Regions from separate parts of the Vulcanococcus sp. CPBay_Sum15L08_68 genome, predicted to be linked through region 1. Evidence: predicted binding sites of a transcription regulator. Region 1 holds the regulator's gene; each other region holds the start of a gene.
The links. The regulator NtcA, encoded in region 1, controls nitrogen genes in cyanobacteria. The targets are predictions, from matches to a motif close to GTANCNNNNGNTAC.
Positions count from the first base shown of each region.

Region 2: the regulator NtcA is predicted to act here: its motif matches at 3,607-3,620, upstream of QZ189_RS01160 (anthranilate phosphoribosyltransferase family protein).
Region 3: the regulator NtcA is predicted to act here: its motif matches at 1,964-1,977, upstream of urtA (urea ABC transporter substrate-binding protein).

Region 1 covers NZ_JAFMFX010000010.1:16,105-22,138, forward strand. The annotation lists gene QZ189_RS03025 (thioredoxin domain-containing protein) at 1-345, shown strand, start outside; gene thyX (FAD-dependent thymidylate synthase) at 400-1,122, shown strand; gene dcd (dCTP deaminase) at 1,126-1,719, opposite strand; gene QZ189_RS03040 (cob(I)yrinic acid a,c-diamide adenosyltransferase) at 1,719-2,297, opposite strand; gene rph (ribonuclease PH) at 2,415-3,149, shown strand; gene ntcA (global nitrogen regulator NtcA) at 3,214-3,954, shown strand; gene QZ189_RS03055 (DUF3084 domain-containing protein) at 4,030-5,211, shown strand; gene QZ189_RS03060 (resolvase) at 5,208-5,645, shown strand; gene QZ189_RS03065 (DUF3146 family protein) at 5,642-5,899, opposite strand; gene pth (aminoacyl-tRNA hydrolase) at 5,906-6,034, opposite strand, start outside.
Region 2 covers NZ_JAFMFX010000003.1:37,823-43,856, reverse strand. The annotation lists gene QZ189_RS01175 (nitrate reductase) at 1-1,509, shown strand, start outside; gene QZ189_RS01170 (nitrate reductase associated protein) at 1,490-1,957, opposite strand; gene QZ189_RS01165 (hypothetical protein) at 2,279-2,476, shown strand; gene QZ189_RS01160 (anthranilate phosphoribosyltransferase family protein) at 2,487-3,551, opposite strand; gene cynS (cyanase) at 3,770-4,231, shown strand; gene QZ189_RS01150 (hypothetical protein) at 4,301-5,083, opposite strand; gene QZ189_RS01145 (formate/nitrite transporter family protein) at 5,087-5,977, opposite strand.
Region 3 covers NZ_JAFMFX010000003.1:21,761-27,794, reverse strand. The annotation lists gene ureE (urease accessory protein UreE) at 50-550, shown strand; gene QZ189_RS01075 (urease accessory UreF family protein) at 543-1,229, shown strand; gene ureG (urease accessory protein UreG) at 1,266-1,871, shown strand; gene urtA (urea ABC transporter substrate-binding protein) at 2,068-3,357, shown strand; gene QZ189_RS01060 (branched-chain amino acid ABC transporter permease) at 3,450-4,604, shown strand; gene urtC (urea ABC transporter permease subunit UrtC) at 4,609-5,736, shown strand; gene urtD (urea ABC transporter ATP-binding protein UrtD) at 5,733-6,034, shown strand, end outside.

The sequences.
Region 1 (6,034 bases):
GCGGACTGGTGTGAGGCCTGCCAAGCCATGGCCCCAGCGATGGAGAAGGTCGAGAGCCAACACCACGATCAACTCGATGTGGTGCTGCTGAACGTCGACAACCCCCGCTGGCAACCGGAGGTGGATCGCTACGACGTCAACGGCATCCCGCAGCTGGAATTCTTCGATGCCAGTGGCACCCGCGTGGGCCGCGCCGTCGGCGCCCGCAGCCAAAGCGAATTGGAAGCCCTGACTGAAGCCTTGGTGGCAGGCACCCCCTTACCGGCCATGGCGGGCGTTGCCGAGACCAGCGTCCTGCCGCAAGCGGAGGCGACCACCATGGCAGGCCCCCGCAGCCACAGCTGAGTCCCCCAAAGCCCGTTACCCTGCAGCACCAGCTCCCCACGCCATCGCCCGCCCATGAAACGCTTTCGGGTTGAGCTGATTGCAGCGACCCCCAACCCCCAGCAGTGCGTCTATGCGGGGATGCACCAGGACTACAGCGAAGGGTTTGTGGCGGCCGATCGCGCCGAGTGGCCTGATGAGACCAAGGCCGGCGAGATCTGCGTCAAACGTCTCCTAGCTGGTGAGCGCGGTCACTACGGTCCGCTGGAGCACGCCCAGATTGTGCTGAACGTGGGCTGGTTCCCCCACTCCGTGATGCAGCAGGCCCGCACCCACCGGGTGGGCGTGAGCTTTGACGTCCAATCCATGCGCTACACCGGCGAGCGCATCTGCCGGGCCGCCAACGGCGAGCTGGAACTCGAAGAGGTCTTCTACCTGCGCCCCGAAGGGCAGTACAGCGATCGGCAAGGCAAGAAGTACACCTACAGCGCAGACGAGCGCGCCAAGGATCTCGCCCTCTGCCAAGCCGCGGCCGAGCGCTATCGCGACATGCTCGCGGCGGGGTTCGCCGAGGAGCATGCCCGGGGCATCCTTCCCTTCGATTACCGCCAGCACTTCGTGGTGAGCTTCTCGCTGCGGGCGTTCCTGCACTTCATGGACCTGCGCGCCAAGCTCGATGCCCAGGAGGAAATCCGGGTGCTCTGCGATCTGATGTGGCCCCACCTCCAGGCCTGGGCCCCAGAGATCGCGGCTTGGTACGAGAAGACCCGCCTGCACAAGGCGCGCCTGGCCCCTTAGGGCTCAGACCTTGGCCAAGGTGACCCGCTCGGGCTGGTGCTGGTACTTGCCAGCCCGGTCCTTGTAGGTCGTCTCGCAGGGATCGCCCTCGAAGAAGAGCAGCTGGCAAATGCCCTCGTTGGCATAGATGCGGCAGTCCGCGCCGGAGGAATTGCTGAACTCCAGGGTCAGGTGACCTTCCCAACTGGCCTCAGCTGGGGTGGTGTTGACGATGATCCCCAGGCGGGCATAGGTGCTCTTGCCCAGGCAAATCACGGTGATGTTGGGAGGGACGCACATCTTCTCGAGCGCCACACCCAAGCCATAGGAGTGGGCCGGGAGGATGAAGTACGAGCCGTCCTCGTCCTCATGCAGGGGCACCGGCTCCAGGTTGGCGGGGTTGAAGCGCTTGGGATTCATGATCGTTCCGGGGACGTGCCGGAAGATCAGGAACTCCTGCGGGGAGAGACGCAGGTCATAGCCGTAGGACGAGCAGCCAAAGCTGAGAACCGGCTTTTCGCTGTTCTCCGGATCGAGATGGCGAACCAGCTGGGGCTGAAAGGGCTCGAGCATGCCCAAGGCGGCCTGCTCGTTGATCCAACGGTCGTTTTTGAGCATCAGAAACCTCGGCGCAGCTGGGTGACCTGATCGGCCATGGCCAACAGAGCGGTGGGCATGGAGGGCCCCGTCAGGATCACATCCAGGTGGGACGGCCGCTGCTCCAGGGCTGAAACGACCTCCGCCTCGGACAAGTAGCCCAATTCGACGGCCAGGCCCAACTCATCGAGCACCAACTGATCCAGCTGACCGCTCAGCAGCTGCTCACGGGTGTACGCCCAGATCTCGCGCACAGCCTCGACATCGGCCTGGGAGGCCGGCACAGGCTCAGCCAGGCAACCCGCCACGGCTGGCCTCAGCCACTGAAGGCGGCCACAGAGCCACACACTGCGCTCCAGACCCTGATCGACCCCACCTTTGAGGAATTGGCTCACCAGAACGCGGCTACCAAGCCCGGCACTGCGCAGGGCCTGACTGAACACCCCACTGAAGCTGCCGCGGAAGGGAGCGGTGTGCACCTGGAGCTGCCCCTCCTGCTGGGCCGCCAGGCGCACGCTGCGAGCGGGGGCCGACGCCGGGACCACAGCCAATGGACGCAGGTGTCCAGCACGGGGCGTGGCTGCAATGCTGGCCGTCATCGAGTGCATGGCTGCCGCTTGGGATCCTGAATGTAGCGGCGTTAGGCCGTCCGGCAAGCAACAAGCACTACCTGTAGTGCAAACACCCGTACCATCGAGGCACTGAGCCAGCCCGCGATGAGCAGCACCCAACCCAGGCGGGACGGCCGCAGCGCAACGGACCTGCGCAGCACGCGCTTCGCTTGGGATCCGATGGGCTTCGCCCTGAGCTCCGTCACGGTGTACACGGGCAACACGGCTGTGATCTGCAGCGTTTGCTTAGAGGAGGGTGTTCCGAAGTGGCGTAAAGGCTCCGGCAAGGGCTGGCTGAGCGCTGACTACCGGCTGCTCCCCGCCAGCACCCCCAGCCGGCAGCCACGGGAGCTGATGAAGCTCTCCGGTCGCACCCAAGAAATCCAACGCCTCATCGCCCGCAGCCTCAGGGCCTGCCTGGATTTGGAGGTTCTGGGGGAGCGGACCCTGCAAATCGACTGTGACGTCCTTCAAGCCGATGCCGGCACCCGCACCGCCAGCATCACTGGAGCCTGGGCCGCCTTAGCCCTCGGCCTGCAACGCCTGGAGCAGCGCGGAGTGCTGGAACGATCGCCCCTGGTGGGGCAGGTGGCGGCGGTTTCCGTTGGCCTCGTGGATGGGGCCGCACTCCTCGATCTCGACTACAGCGAGGACAGCCGAGCAGAAGTCGATCTCAACGTGGTGATGAATCAAGAGCAACATTTGCTCGAAATTCAAGGCACCGCGGAGGGCGCACCCTTCAGTCGCCAACAGCTTTCCAGCCTGGTTGACCTAGCGGAAAGCGGCATCGATCAACTGATGCAGGCCCAGAAGCAGGCCTTGGCAGAGGCAGCAAATTAGTTTCAATGGCTACAGGGCGGCCCTGGACTGATCCGTAGGTTCCAGGCAACTCAGTCGCGCTGAAATGGTCGTGGCAACGCAAGGATTCAGCCGCTACTCCCCTAGCCCTACGACCGGTACGTCAGTGATCGCACCGATCGCGGGGAGTCCCCTGCCGCCCAATGCCACGCTGCTGGATGTCATCCGGGGCCTGAGCGGTAGCACCACCGAAATCGTTGAGCGCGGCAAAACAATCTTTTTCCCCGGCGACCCCGCCGAAAAGGTTTATCTGCTGAAACGGGGTGCGGTCCGGCTCTCCAGGGTCTACGAATCCGGCGAGGAAATCACCGTGGCACTGCTGCGGGAGAACAGCCTCTTCGGCGTGCTGTCTCTACTGACAGGCCAGCGTTCGGACCGCTTCTATCACTCGATTGCCTTTACCCGCGTCGAGCTGGTGACGGCTCCCGCCACCTCCGTCCGCAAGGCGATCGAACAAGACCCGGCGGTTGGTCTACTGCTTCTGCAGGGTCTCTCCTCTCGGATCCTGCAAACCGAGACCATGATCGAAACCCTCACCCACCGCGACATGTCCTCGCGACTGGTGAGTTTCCTGCTGGTGCTGTGCCGCGACTTTGGTGTACCCAGCAGCGAAGGAATCACGATCGACCTGCGCCTCTCCCACCAGGCCATCGCCGAAGCAATCGGATCGACCCGCGTCACGATCACCCGGCTCTTGGGCGACCTCCGCAACGACGGCCTGGTGCAAATCGACCGCAAAAAAATCACCGTCTTCGATCCGTTGGCCCTCGCCAAACGCTTCAGCTAAACGGCTGAACTGGTGGCCGATCCCAGCTGCGTTCCAAGCCACCGCAACCGATACTGATCGTCGTCGCCCAACGTCGTGTCCGGCTGGATCCTGATCCTGGCGTTGCTGATCCTCGGGGGAGTGCTCTCCACCCTGGGGGATCGCTTGGGATCCAAGGTCGGCAAGGCGCGGCTGAGCTTGTTCCGGTTGCGGCCCAAGAAAACCGCCGTGGTGATCACGGTGCTGACCGGCAGCTTGATCAGTGCCATCTCCCTCGGGCTGATGCTGCTCGTCAGTGATCGCTTGCGCACGGGGCTCTTCGAACTCGATCAGATCGAACAGCGCCTGCGGGACAGCCGCGATGCCCTGAGCTCAAGTCGCAAGGACCTGGCCCAAAGTCGGAGCGCCCTGCGCAGCGCAGAGAACGAGCGCAGCGAGGCCCAACGCCAACTCAAGGTGGTGGCCGAGCAGGCCAGCCGGCTGCAGAAGGAACTGGCTCCCCTGATGGAGCAACGCAAACAACTGGAGGCCGAGCGCGACCGCCTCAGCCGTGACATCGCCGCGAAGGATTCCGATCTCCAGCGCAACCGCACTGAGCTCGCCAAGCTCAACAGCAAGATCAAAAGCAGCAGCCAAGAGCTCGAGCGTCTCGAACGCAACCTGATTGCCCTACGTCAGGGTGATGTGGTGATCAGCAGTGGCCAAATCCTGGAGGTGGCCAAGGTGCGGATCGAGAAGCCAAGCCAGGCCCGAGACGTGATCCACGCCCTGCTGCAGCGCACGAATTTGAACGTCTACCAGCGCGTGCTGCCAGGCGAAACACCGAACCGTCAAATCCTGTTGGTGCCGCGCAGCGACATCAGCAAATTGGAGACCACCCTCAGCAAACGCGGCGAGTGGGTCGTGAGTCTGATCTCAGCGGCCAATGTGCTCAAAGGGGAGCGTCAGGTCGTGGCATTCCCGGATGTCAGACCCAACAAACGGGTGGTGCGTAGTGGAGAACAACTGGCCACCACCGTGCTGGAGGCCGATGAGCGCTCCCCAGATCAGGTGCGTAGCCGCCTGAACCTGCTCCTCGCCGCAGCCTTTACCCGAGCCCAACGCCAAGGGGCCCTGGCCAACGGCCTGCAATTTGACCCAGCACGCCTCAATCAACTGGCTGAGGCCCTGGTCAACCGCCCCCTGGGCGAGACCGCCAAGCTCGAGGCCGTCTCCAGAGGCAACAGTGATCTGGCCGACCCGATTGCCGTCGACATTCGCTGGCAGCGCCCGCAATGACTTGGATCGGACTCGATCCCGGCCGCAGCAAATGCGGCTTGGTGCGCTCTGACCACAGCACAGGCCAGATCGAGGTTGCCGCCGTGCTCTCCCCGGAAGAGTGCTTCAAGCAGATTGCGATCTGGCGAGAACGTCCGGGTCTTGAGGGTGTTGTGCTCGGCGATGGCACGGGCAGCAAGCACTGGCAGCGGCAACTCAACGACCTTGGCCTGGCTGTCCAGGTCATCCCTGAAGCGGGAACCACCCTGGCCGCACGAGCCCGCTACTGGCAGCTGGAGCCCCCCAGGGGCTGGCGGCGATTGCTTCCCGAGGGCCTGAGGTTGCCCCCACGGGACTACGACGATGTCGTGGCTCAACTGCTGCTGGAGCGCCATTGGGGAACGGAGCTCAAGCGGGAACCTGGCTTGGTCGTCTTGCGCCAGCTCGCTGCCTAAAACCTGGCCCGCACGCTGAAGGCGTAGTCCCCACCCGCCTCCAGCTGGTAGTCCGTTTTCAACAGGAAGCGCAGCAACGCGTCCTGGATCAAGGCCCGGCCCAGGGAGGGCTCCACCTGCAGCTCGCCGCGGTCAAAGAACCAGGCGAAGGTCCACTCGAACCCTCCAGCGCTGACCTCACCCTCCAGCACCCGCTGGCTAAAGCTTTGGCGCAGCACCCGCAATTGCGCCGTTGTCGTGGGGAGGCGACTCACGCGGACTCAGGCAGTGGGTTGCTCGACCAGCTTGGCGGCAGAGGGAGCAACAAAACCGTTGAGCCTGTTACCAGCCCGCTCAAACCCCAGGCGCTGAATCAGATCCAGACCAGCCAAGACCTCATCGATGACCTC
Region 2 (6,034 bases), on a different contig from region 1:
CTCCACGGTCTGGCCCATCTGGTGCTGAGGGAGAACGGTCAAGACCCGGCGTTCATCGACGACCACACCGAGAACTACGACGCTTTTTTTGATGTCGCGGCCCGTTGGACGCCCCGAAAGGTCGCCCGCTTTTGCAACATCCCAGAAAAACGGCTGCGGGAGGTGGCGGAGCTGTTTCACCGGCGTGAGCGGGTCCTCAGTCTCTGGTCGATGGGGGTCAATCAGCGGCGCGAGGGCACCGCGGTGGTCGGCGGCCTGATCAACCTTCACCTGCTCACCGGTCAGATCGGCAAAGAGGGAGCGGGACCCTTTTCATTGACGGGGCAGCCCAACGCCATGGGTGGCCGGGAGGCCGGGGGCCTGTCCCATCTGTTGCCGGGGTACCGCCTGGTGACCAACGCCGAACACCGTCAGGAGGTTGAGCAGGCCTGGGGACTTCCCGCCGGCAGCATCGCGGCGACGCCGGGCTTGGCGGCCTGGCAGCAGGTGGAGGCCATGGAGCGCGGCGAGCTGGATCTCTGGTGGGTGGCCGCAACGAATCCCCTGGTGAGCCTGCCGGACCTCGATCGCGTCAAAGCTGCGATGCGGCGCTGCCCTCTGGTGGTGGTGAGCGATGCCTACGCCGACACGGAAACGGCTCACTACGCCCACCTGGTCTTGCCGGCGGCCCAGTGGAGCGAGAAGGCCGGTGCGATGACCAATTCCGAGCGGAGGGTCACCTATTGCCCGGCCTATCGCCCTCGCCACGGAGAGAGCCGGCCCGACTGGGAGGTGTTCGCGGAGGTGGGTCGGCGCCTGGGCTTTGAGGAGCAGTTCAGCTACGACTCCGCGGCTGAGGTGTACGCGGAATTCAGTCAGCTCACGGCCGGGCGTCTCTGTGATGTCTCTGGCTTGAGTCATGCCCTGTTGGAGGAGGCCGGCCCCCAGCAGTGGCCCTTCCCGGCGGGCAGTTCAGCCACCACCGAGGCCAAGCGGCTCTACAGCGACCATCAATTCGCGACACCCTCGGGGCGCGCTCGCTTCTGCATCGACCAACCCCTGGGATTAGCGGAACCTCCCTGCGAGACCTATCCGCTGGTGCTCACCGTGGGCCGGTATCTCGGTCAATGGCACACCATGACCCGCACGGGAAAGGTCGATCGGCTGCAGACCATGCATCCCGAGCCGCTGCTTGAGATTCACCCCCAAGATGCCCTTGAGCTCAAGCTGCGGGATGGGGAGTTGGCGGCTGTGAGTTCACGCCGCGGACACATCACCGCCAACGTCAAAGTCACCGATCGCATCCGCCGGGGGTCGGTGTTTCTTCCGATGCATTGGGGGTTTACCCAGGAGAAGGCCTGCGAGGCCAATACCTTGATGCACGATCAGGCCTGTCCCGTCTCCAAGCAGCCTGAACTCAAGGCCTGCGCGGTCATCGTTGCCCCGGCGGTGTCGGTGGTCAAACCGGTGGAGCAGGAGGCGGGGCGCCTGGAGGCCCTGCGGCGCTGGTTCAGCCCAGCACTTCGCTAAAGGCGGCCTCCAAGTTGTGGTGGTCATGCCCTGGCCTGGCCAGCTTGCACAGGGCAAACCGCTCTAATTCGTTGAGCGCGACCCATTGCTCTGTTTGCAGGGGGATGCCGCGGAGTTGCGCGGCCTCGATCAAGACCTCGGGAATCTGCTGCGGGTTTTGCCAGGGCTCGCCGCTGGCGATCGGCAGCGTTTTGGCCTGACCGTCGGCCATGGCCTCCGTGCGACTCAAGAGGTGCTCCCCCAGTTGCTCAAGCGCGTCTTGGGTGTCGAGCCAGTCGACAAGTGTTTGCCGCTCGTCTTGGTTGAGGGCGAGCCAATGGTTGAGCTTGAGCTTGATGCCGCAGAGGTCCAGCTTGCGGCGCACGCAGAGGGGAATGCAGCGCCAGTTGCCGATGAAATCGCTTTCAAAGTCAAAGCAATGGCTTGCTGAGGGGGCCTCAGTTGTCACGGCCAGACGTCGTTCTGGTAGTGATTTTGACGCTTCTGAGGATTGCTTGCTCCCGGCGGATGGGTTTGGTGTCAACGGCGGCCAAATCGGTGCGTTGGTCTCTTCAAACTCCCTTCAATTCTTCCGTTCACCATGCGTTTGGCCGTTGCTCTTGGGGTTCTGCTGGGCAGTTCCCACGGCTGGGTGAGCAGCGATCGACTTCTCGCAGGGGCGGCCGCCTGGTCCATGGCGCCGGCGGCGTCCACAACGTTTTGGACCGGTTCAGCTGGCGAGGGTTGGCTGACGTCTCCATAGTGGATGGGTTGAATCCCCCATGCCGTCATGGCAACCAAAACTGGAGTTGCGGTTCAGGGCCGCCATCCCCTGACGATCGCCACAGGTTTCCTTGGAGCCTTTGTTGTCGCCTCCTTGGGCGTCCAACTCATCCGTAGTGCCTCCATCTCGGCTTCCGCACCCGCGTCGGTGCAGCCCGTGATTGCTGGCCAAGCGGCGATGTGGCAGGTGCTGGGCGAGCGCTGATTGGTTGCTCTCAGCCCATCTCCTGGCGCAGACGCTGGAGGTGGGCCATCACCACCCCCGAGCTCAGCAGGTCCCGGCAGCGCTCGAGGCCGTCGGTGAGGTTCGCCTCCAGTCCGGCCTGCCAGAGGTAGGTGCCTGCATTCCAGATCAAGGCGGTCGCGAGTTCCCCTTGCCCGCCTAGGGCGGCGGCCGCTTGGTTCCCCCAGGTCTCCAGCCCGTCCCAAAGCGGGTCGGCTCCGTAGCAACCGTTGTCGCGGGGGTGGAGAATCTGGCGCCCGTCCTCCTCTCGGGTTGGACGACCCGTCACGCAGGCCCGACTGATCGGCAGATCGGTGCTCCCCTCGAGGCCTTTGACGGTCAGCACGTTGGTTTCCCCCGCTAAGTCCAGTGCCTTCCAGGCCCGCGCTTCGGTTGGCGGGTGGACAAAGCCACTGACCAGCAGGTGCTCGCCCTGGTGCGCAGTCCAGAGCAACTCGAGGCTGGCCAGCGGTGGCCGCTTGCCGAGATCCTCGCGGTAAGGGATCAGGGTTTCGGCATCCGGGAGGTGGTCCGGTTGATGGACCAACGCCAGATCGCAAGCGTTGAGCTTGGCCTGGACCCACTCGACGCTTCGGCCGGCGAGCTGCAGGCCCAAGCAGGCGAACAGCTCCTGGGCCGTGATCCCGTATTTCACGGGGATGCGGCCGGCCCCTTGCAGCACCACGGGGAGTCCGGCACTCGAGAGCACCAGGGCGGTTAGGGGGTAGATCGGAGCGGTGCGCGTGCGCCCGTCAAAGGGCATGCCGAAGCTGATGGCTGGCTTGCCGGTTGTCAGCTGCGGGCCCCGCTTTCGGTACACATCCAGCATCCCGGTGAGCTCCTGAGGCTCAGGCCGGCGGATGCGGTGGGCGATCAGGAAGGCGCCGATTTGGGCCGGGCTAGCGGCCCCATCGAGCATCAGTTCCAGAGCGTGGGCGGCTTCTTCGCGCGTCAGTCCACTACTGGTGTGCTCGCCACTGCCGACTTTGCGCAGATAGGCCTTGAACAGCTCACGGCCATTCGGCGGGCCGTCGGTTGGGGGAGCGGCGTAGGTCAAGCCGACAGAAGAGCTCGTTCTCACTGGATTCTCCGTGCCGACAAGGCCCGATCTGGTAGCAGCAGCTACCAAGTTGTTTCAGGCTCGGTAACAAAGGCTGCGAAGTTGATCCCCATCTGCAGCGAATCTGACATGCGAGCAGAACGCAGATTGCGCTTCATTCTGTTCACTCCTCTCATCAATTCTGGCCTGTCTCCATGACGGTTACTCCTGTTTCAATGCCCTCGTTGGCAGCTCCCTCTCCCGCCACAATCACGGCGACGTTGATGGCGGCGAAGAAGGCCAAAGGGCTGAGCTTCGCTGATCTGGAGGCCGCCCTGGGTCGCGATGAAGTGTGGATCGCTTCGCTGTTCTACTGCCAGTCCACCGCTTCGGCTGAAGAAGCCCAAAAGCTGGCTGAACTGCTCAGCCTTGACCATGCCATTACCGAGGCACTGCAGTCGTTCCCGACCAAGGGCGGTCTGGATCCTGTGATCCCGACTGATCCGCTGATCTATCGCTTCTACGAGATCATGCAGGTGTACGGAATGCCCCTGAAGGACGTGATCCAAGAGAAGTTTGGTGATGGCATTATGAGCGCCATTGATTTCACCTTGGATGTGGACAAAGTTGAAGACCCTGCTGGTAACCGAGTGAAGGTCACCATGTGCGGCAAGTTCCTTCCTTATAAGAAATGGTGAGCTTCGGCTCCCAAAGCAAAAGCCCACCAACGGTGGGCTTTTTTTGTGGCGAATTGTAGAAATGAATAGTTATGCCAAGGCCTGCTCGACCAGGGCTTGATGCCTGACCTGAGCCTTGAGTTGACGCCGCAGCGGCTCTTCTAAGGCTGTGCCAGCCAATTCGCCTCGAAGCTCCAGCAGCTGCTGGCAGCATTCCAGGCTGCCGATGCAACCGAGGGCCTGGAGTGCCGCTTCAGCGACGCGGGGCAGAGCTTCGGTGCTGATGCAGCCGCGAATGGCAGCTAAGACGCTGGGTTCGTTGCGCCGTTGCAGCAGCTTGATCGTGGCAATCACCACATCGGCGCGAAAGTCCTGCAGCAGAGGCGTCGTCAGGCGTAGGACCTCCTCGGCCGTCAGGCTGCGATTGCGGAAGGTCAGCAGGCTGAGGCCTGCCAGGCGATGGCTCTGGCCAGGTGCGCTCAGCGCTGATTCGATGATCCTGAAATCGATCAGATTGCCCCAGCAGCCGAGGGCTTCGAGCACATCGGGCTCCAGGGGTCCGGCCTCTGGCAGCCAGGCCAGGAGTTGGGTGCAGGCCTGGGGGTGATGACAGATTCCCAGGGCGCGAATGAGGGGCAGAGAAATGCCCTGCGATTGGCAGAGGGGAAGGATCAAGGCAATGGCCTCGGGTCCGGCCATCCCCAGCCGCTCAGCCAGGCTGAGGGCAAGGGTGGGATCGGAGACCCGAGGCAGCAGAGCGCTCAGTTCTTCAGGGGTGAGGGGCTGCCGCCGCCAGCGTCCGAGCCGCTCGCTCAGAGCAGCTTCCTCATGGGGCTGAAGAAGGTCAGAGGCAGGGGCGACAGCGAGTCCCATTGATCAGCGAGCCCCCAGCTCGGCGGCCAGTTCCCGCTCCAGCTTGTCGTCGTGCTCACTGGGGAGAACGTTGGGCATCTTGGTGCGGTGGGTGCTGTAGAAGAGCATCCCGATGAAGACCATCCCGCCCACGATGTTGCCGAGGGTGACGGGGATGAAGTTCCAGACGATCACCTTGCCGAAGGACACACCGGAGCCCAGCAGGGGGCCGGCGGTATGCAGGAACTGGTTCACCACGATGTGCTCCATGCCCATCGTTTGGAAGGCCGTGATCGGCAGCCAGCAGGCCAGCAGCTTGCCGGGAACGCTCTTGCTCACCAGGGCCATGGTCACGCCCAGGCAGACCAGCCAGTTGGCGACCATGCCCCGCAGGAAGGCCAGGAAGAAGCCAGTGCTGCCAAGGGCTTCGTACTTGGTGACCACATTCAGCTTGTTGAGCTTGATGATCGTGGCGGCCACGACCTGCCAGCCCTTACCGCCGTCGGCAGCGGCCAGGGGCTCAACGGTGCCGGCGCTGGTCAGGCTGGCCCACATGATCAGGGCAACAACGGCGGTGCCGATGAAGTTGCCAATCCAGACCCAGGCCCAGTTGCGGAAGGTGGCGCTCCAGCTCGCCTTGCCGGCCCAGACGCTCATGGGCAGCAGGGCGAAGTTGCCGGTGACCAGCTCCATGCCGAAGAGGACGATGCTGGCGAAGCCGAAGGGGAAGAGCAGCGAGCCCAGGAAGGGCATCTTGCTCTGGGCGGCCACGGTCAGGGCCAGGATCACGGCGAGACCGAGGATGGCTCCGGAATAGAAACCGCGGATCAGCAGGTTCTTGACGCTGACGGTTGCTTTTTTGCCGCCGGCAGCAATCATGCCGTCGACTAATTCGTTGGGTAGGACATAGTCCATCTGTGAAGCTGTCGCGCTCATGTTTTGCTCTGCAAGTGATGTGTGAGGAAAGGAATT
Region 3 (6,034 bases), on a different contig from region 1:
CTTTGGTAACAATCGCCACAAAGGTCCAGTGCGGTGGCTCGTCAGGGTGATGGCCCTCGGGTCGCCTCAGGTGGAGCAGGGTTCAGCGATCGTGTTGGTGGAGCGCCGCCCCAAGGGCGTGCTGCCGGAGCCTGGACCCCAGGCGTTGACCTTGGCGTTGACGGCGGATGAGCGCACCAGCCTGCGGGGCCATCGCCGCAGTCGCTGCGGGCGGGATCTGGTGCTGCAGCTTCCCCGTGGTGCTGCCCTGCAGCCCGGTGATCAGCTGCTGAGTGACGACGGCTGTTGGCAGGTTCTGGTGGAGGCGGCACCGGAGCCGGTGATGCAGGTGCGCAGCGCTGAGCCCCTGGCTCTGCTGCAGGCTGCTTATCACCTGGGTAATCGCCACGTGGCGATGGAGCTGCATCCCGACCGCTTGGTTCTGTTGCAGGACAGCGTGTTGGCGGAGCTACTGCGCCAAAGGCAGCTGCAGGTGGACTGCCTGGATGCTCCCTTTCAGCCGGAGGCCGGTGCCTATGCGGGCGTTCCCCATGCCCACTCCCATGGCTGATCGGCAACTGGCGCGGCTCAGGCTCTATCAACTGGTGAGTCCGGCCTTGCCGGTGGGGGCCTTCAGTTATTCCGAGGGTCTTGAGGTCTTGGTTCAGGCCGGTCAGGTCACCTCCGAGCAGGCGATGGAGGATTGGCTCAGCGCTGAGTTGCGGCGTGGTGGGGTGGCGATTGAGGCCGCAGCGCTCGCGCCCTTGATGGCGTTCATGCGCGCCTGGAAAGACGGTGAGCCGCAGGCGGAGCAGGAGCTGCGCAGCCTTGATCAGTGGTTGCTGGTGCAGCGGGAATCAGCGGAGCTGCGGGCTCAGCAGCGGCAGATGGGGCGTTCGCTCCTGCAGTTGTTGGCGGATCTGGGCTGGCCCTTGCCCCGAGCCGGAACGTTGTTGGCCTGGCCGGCGGCCTATGCCTGGGCCTGCGCGGTTTTGGAGTTGGACTCCCCGGAGGTGGAGGAGGCCTACCTCTATTCCTGGGTCGCCAACCAGCTCAGTGCAGCGGTGCGCTTGGTGCCTCTTGGGCCAACCCAGGCCCAGCGGCTGCAGTTGAGGCTCGCTCCGCTTCTCGCTCAGCGGGCTCAGGAGCTGGCGTCGATGGATCCAGAGCAGCAGTGGAATGGCGGCGTCGGTGCGGGGCTGGCCCAGCTGCGCCACGCAGAGCTCTACTCCCGCCTGTTCCGCAGTTGAGCTGAGCACAATGCTGAGAATGAATTGGCGAAGGAGATGACCACCAGTCGTCTGCGGGTTGGTGTGGCTGGGCCCGTGGGTTCGGGTAAGACCGCCCTCGTCGAGGCCCTCTGCCGGCGCCTTCGCGATCGGTTGGAGCTGGCGGTGGTCACCAACGACATCTATACCCAGGAGGACGCCCAGTTCCTGACCCGCGCTGGCGCTCTGGAGCCCGGCCGCATTCGCGGTGTGGAAACCGGGGGCTGTCCCCACACGGCGATCCGGGAGGACTGCTCGATCAATCGAGCTGCCGTCGCGGACCTCGAGGCGGCCTACCCGAATCTCGATCTGGTGTTGGTCGAGAGCGGCGGCGACAACTTGGCGGCGAGTTTCAGTCCGGAGTTGGTGGACCTCTGCATCTACGTCATTGACGTGGCCGCCGGCGACAAGATTCCGCGCAAGGGAGGGCCCGGCATCACCCGCTCGGACCTGCTGGTGATCAACAAGATCGATTTGGCTCCGATGGTGGGGGCCAGCCTGGAGGTCATGGAGCGTGACACCGAGCGGATGCGCTCGGGCCGGAGCTGGTGCTTCACCAACCTCCACAGCGGCGAGGGCCTCGAGCAGGTCGAGGCGTTTTTGTTGCAACAGCTACCGAAGTAGCCGCCGATTGGTGGCCGTTGATACGGCGCAAAGGGTGGTGAATCCTCGGGAGAATTGCCGCGAGTCTGATCAGTCTCGCAATTGCCGATTTGGTGCTTATTGCTACCCGTGAGCGCCTGCCTCGATCAATACATTCCTTGAACCGCTGAACGACGGCGGCGGCCTTCATTGATTCAAAGTTATGGCATCTCCTTTGATGCGAAAGTCTTCGTTGCGTCTGCTGACCGGTGCAACGGCTCTCGCCACCTCTGTGAGTCTGGTGGCTTGTGGTGGTGGTGATTCTGCCTCCAATGTTCAGTACGACGACACGGTCAAGGTCGGGATTCTTCACTCCTTGACCGGCACAATGGCGATCTCGGAGTCCACCCTGGTGGACACTGAGAAGATGGCTATTGATGAGATTAATGCCGCCGGTGGTGTCACCGTTGATGGCAAGAAATACAAGATTGAATACATCGTTGAAGACGGCGCTTCCGACTGGCCGACCTTCGCTGAGAAGTCCAAAAAGCTGATCGATCAGGACAAGGTGCCTGTGGTCTTCGGTGGTTGGACGTCAGCAAGCCGAAAGGCGATGCTGCCGGTCTACGAGTCGAAGGACGCGTTCCTCTACTACCCGATTCAGTACGAAGGTCAGGAGTGTTCCAAGAACATCTTCTACACCGGTGCAACTCCGAACCAGCAGTCGGAGCCTGCAACTGAGTTCATGTTCAAGAAGTCGCCTGCCGCTGGCAAGCCCTTCTTCCTGGTGGGATCCGACTACGTCTTCCCCCGCACCTCCAACACCATCACCAAGCAGCAGCTCAAGTCCCTGGGCGGCAAGGTGGTTGGCGAGGACTACCTGCCCCTGGGTAACACCGAGGTGGCTCCGATCATCGCCAAGATCAAAAAGGCGATGCCCAACGGCGGTGTGATCATCAACACCCTGAATGGTGACCAGAACGTTGCCTTCTTCAAGCAGATCCAGGACGCCGGTCTGACCCCGGCGAATGGCTACTACGTGATGAGCTACTCCATCGCGGAAGAAGAGATCAGCACCATTGGACCTGAGTTCCTTGAGGGCCACTACGGCGCCTGGAACTACATGATGTCGATCGATACCCCGGCATCGAAGAAGTTCGCCGCTGACTTCAAGAAGAAGTACGGCAGCAATCGCATGGTCGCTGACCCGCAGGAGTCGGCTTACAACATGGTCTACCTCTGGAAGGCCGCCGTTGAGAAGGCCAACAGCTTCGATGACGACAAGGTGCGCGAAGCCCTGATTGGTATCGAATTCGATGCGCCCCAGGGCAAGGTCAAGGTGATGCCGAACCACCACCTCTCCCAGACCGTGCGCATCGGTGAGATCACCAAGGACGGTCAGTTCAAGATCCTCCAGTCCACCAATGGTCCTGTGGCTCCCCAGGCCTGGAACCAGTACGAGCCCAGCTCCAAGGGCTACGCCTGCGACTGGACGGACGCCAAGAAGGGTGAGCGCTACAAGCTCTGATCGCCCTTTCCGGTTGCTCTGACTGATGGAGGAGTCCTTCCGGGGGCTCCTCTTTTTCTGCTTTCTCCCTTGCTGCCCCGCTTCGGATTTCCGTGCAATTGCTGTTTGAAAGCCTCTTCAACGGAGTGGCCATCGGCTCGGTCTTGCTGATGGCCGCCCTTGGATTGGCGATTGTGTTCGGCTTGATGGGGGTGATCAACCTCGCCCATGGCGAGCTGATCATGCTCGGCGCCTACACGACCTACGTCGTGCAGCTGATCTTCAAGCTGCCGGCCTTTGAGCCCGTCTACAACCTCTATGTCTTGGTGGCGATTCCGCTGGCCTTCGTGGTGAGCGGCGTTGTCGGAATCCTGCTGGAGCGCACGGTCATTCGCCGTCTCTACGGCAATCCCCTGGAGACCCTGCTGGCGACCTGGGGCGTGAGCCTGATCCTCCAGCAGTTTGTGCGCAGTGTTCCGCTGGCGACGGCTGCTGGAGTGGTTCTCGCCTTGGTGGTGGGCTTCAGCTTGCCGCTGCTCTTGCCGGCCCCCCTGCTCGAAGGCCCGCGGGCGCGGCTGGTGCGTGCCGGCTGCTGGGCCACCTCGGCGCTTGCCGGGGTGCTGTTGGCCGGTGGACTGGCCTCCCAGATCTCGCGGATTGCCCGGGCGACCTCCCGCAACGTTGATGTGACTGCGCCCCAATGGATGCGCGGCGGCCTGGAGTGGGCCGATCTCACCCTGCCGGTGCCCCGGTTGGTGATCATCGCGATGACGGTGGTTTCTGTTCTGGGCGTCACCCTGTTCCTCAACCGCAGCGTTTGGGGAACACGCATACGCGCGGTGACCCAGAACCGCACGATGAGCGACTGCCTGGGTATTCCCACCGACACGGTCGATGTCCTGACCTTTGGCATCGGTTCTGGACTGGCGGGAATCGCTGGTGTGGCTGTCTCGTTGTTGGGTTCGGTGGGGCCGAACGTCGGTGGTTCTTACATCGTGGGCTGCTTCATGGTTGTGGTGCTGGGCGGCGTCGGCAACCTCTTTGGCGCCGTTCTGGCGTCCTTCGCGATTGGTTGGCTGACCGATCTGATCGGCGCCGGCCGTCTGCTCAGCCTCTGGCCGGCCATGCCGTCGCCGCTGGCCGCCACGGTGAAGTTTTTTGCGACCACGAGCATGGCCCAGGTGATGGTCTTCGCCCTGATCGTGCTCTTCCTGCAATTCCGTCCCGCGGGCTTGTTCCCGCAGAAGGGACGCATGGTGGAGGCCTGAACCAATGTTTGGACGCCTTCAACAGTCCCGCTGGCCAAAGCTGCTGCTTTGGGTGGTGATCATCGCTGCGATCGTCGCGGCTCCGGCGGTTCTTCCCGTCTTTCGTCTCAACCTGCTGGGACGCTTTCTCTCCTTGGCGATCGTCGCCCTGGGCATCGATCTGATTTGGGGCTTCACGGGGTTGCTCAGCCTTGGGCAGGGCATCTTCTTTGCCTTGGGGGGCTATGCGGCCGCCATGTATCTGCAGCTGAATAGTTCAGCGGGTTTCCCCAATGGGATTCCGGAGTTCTTCGGTCTCTACGGCGTGAAGCAACTCCCGGCGTTCTGGGTTCCGTTCCATTCGCCCCTGTTCACCCTGGTGGCGATCTGGCTCATCCCCGCGGTGTTGGCCGCTGTTCTGGGGAACCTGGTCTTCCGTAACCGGATCAAAGGGGTCTACTTCTCGATCCTGACCCAGGCGGCCCTGCTGGTCTTTTTCAACTTCTTTAACGGCCAGCAGAAATTGATCAACGGCACCAACGGTCTCAAGACCGATGTGACCCAGCTGTTTGGTCAGATGGTGGGTTCACCAGAGATGCAGCGCGGCTTCTTCTGGTTCACCGCCCTGATGGTGATTGCGGCCTGGGCCTTTGTGCGCTGGGTGGTCCGCGGCCGCTTCGGCGATGTGTTGATCGCCATTCGCGATGACGAGCCGCGGCTGCGCTTTGCGGGATTCAATCCCACCTTGTTCAAGACGATCGTCTTCGCGATTGCCGGTGGTTTGGCCGGCATCGGCGGAGCGCTCTACACGGTGCAATCCGGGATTGTCTCGCCTCAGTACATGACCGTTCCCTTCTCGATCGAGATGGTGATTTGGGTCGCCGTTGGCGGACGGGGAACCTTGGTGGGGGCGATCTTGGGTGCCGTGGCGATCAACTACGCCAAGAGCCTCGTGAGTGAAGCCATGCCCCAGAGCTGGCTGTTCATCCAGGGCGGTCTGTTCATCCTGGTGGTCACCGCCCTGCCGGAGGGTGTGATCGGTTGGTGGCGTAGCGACGGCCCCCGCAACCTGCTCTCGCGCCTGGGCGTCGCCCGGCGCATGGGGACCTACCCGCAACTGGAACTGGAAGGACAAGAGGAGGTTCAGCCATGAGTGCACCGTTGCTTGAGCTGAGCCAGATCACCGTCAGCTTTGACGGCTTTCTGGCCCTGCGCGATCTGAATCTCAGCCTCCAGCCCGGGGAGCTGCGGGCGGTGATCGGCCCGAATGGGGCTGGCAAGACCACCTTCTTGGATGTGATCACCGGCAAGACCGCTCCGACGGAGGGGGATGTGGTCTTCAAGGGCCGCTCCTTGGTGGGCCGCGCGGAGCACCGCATTGCCCGGTTGGGGATTGGTCGCAAGTTCCAAAGCCCGCGGGTGTTTGAGAAGCTCAGCGTTCAGGAGAATCT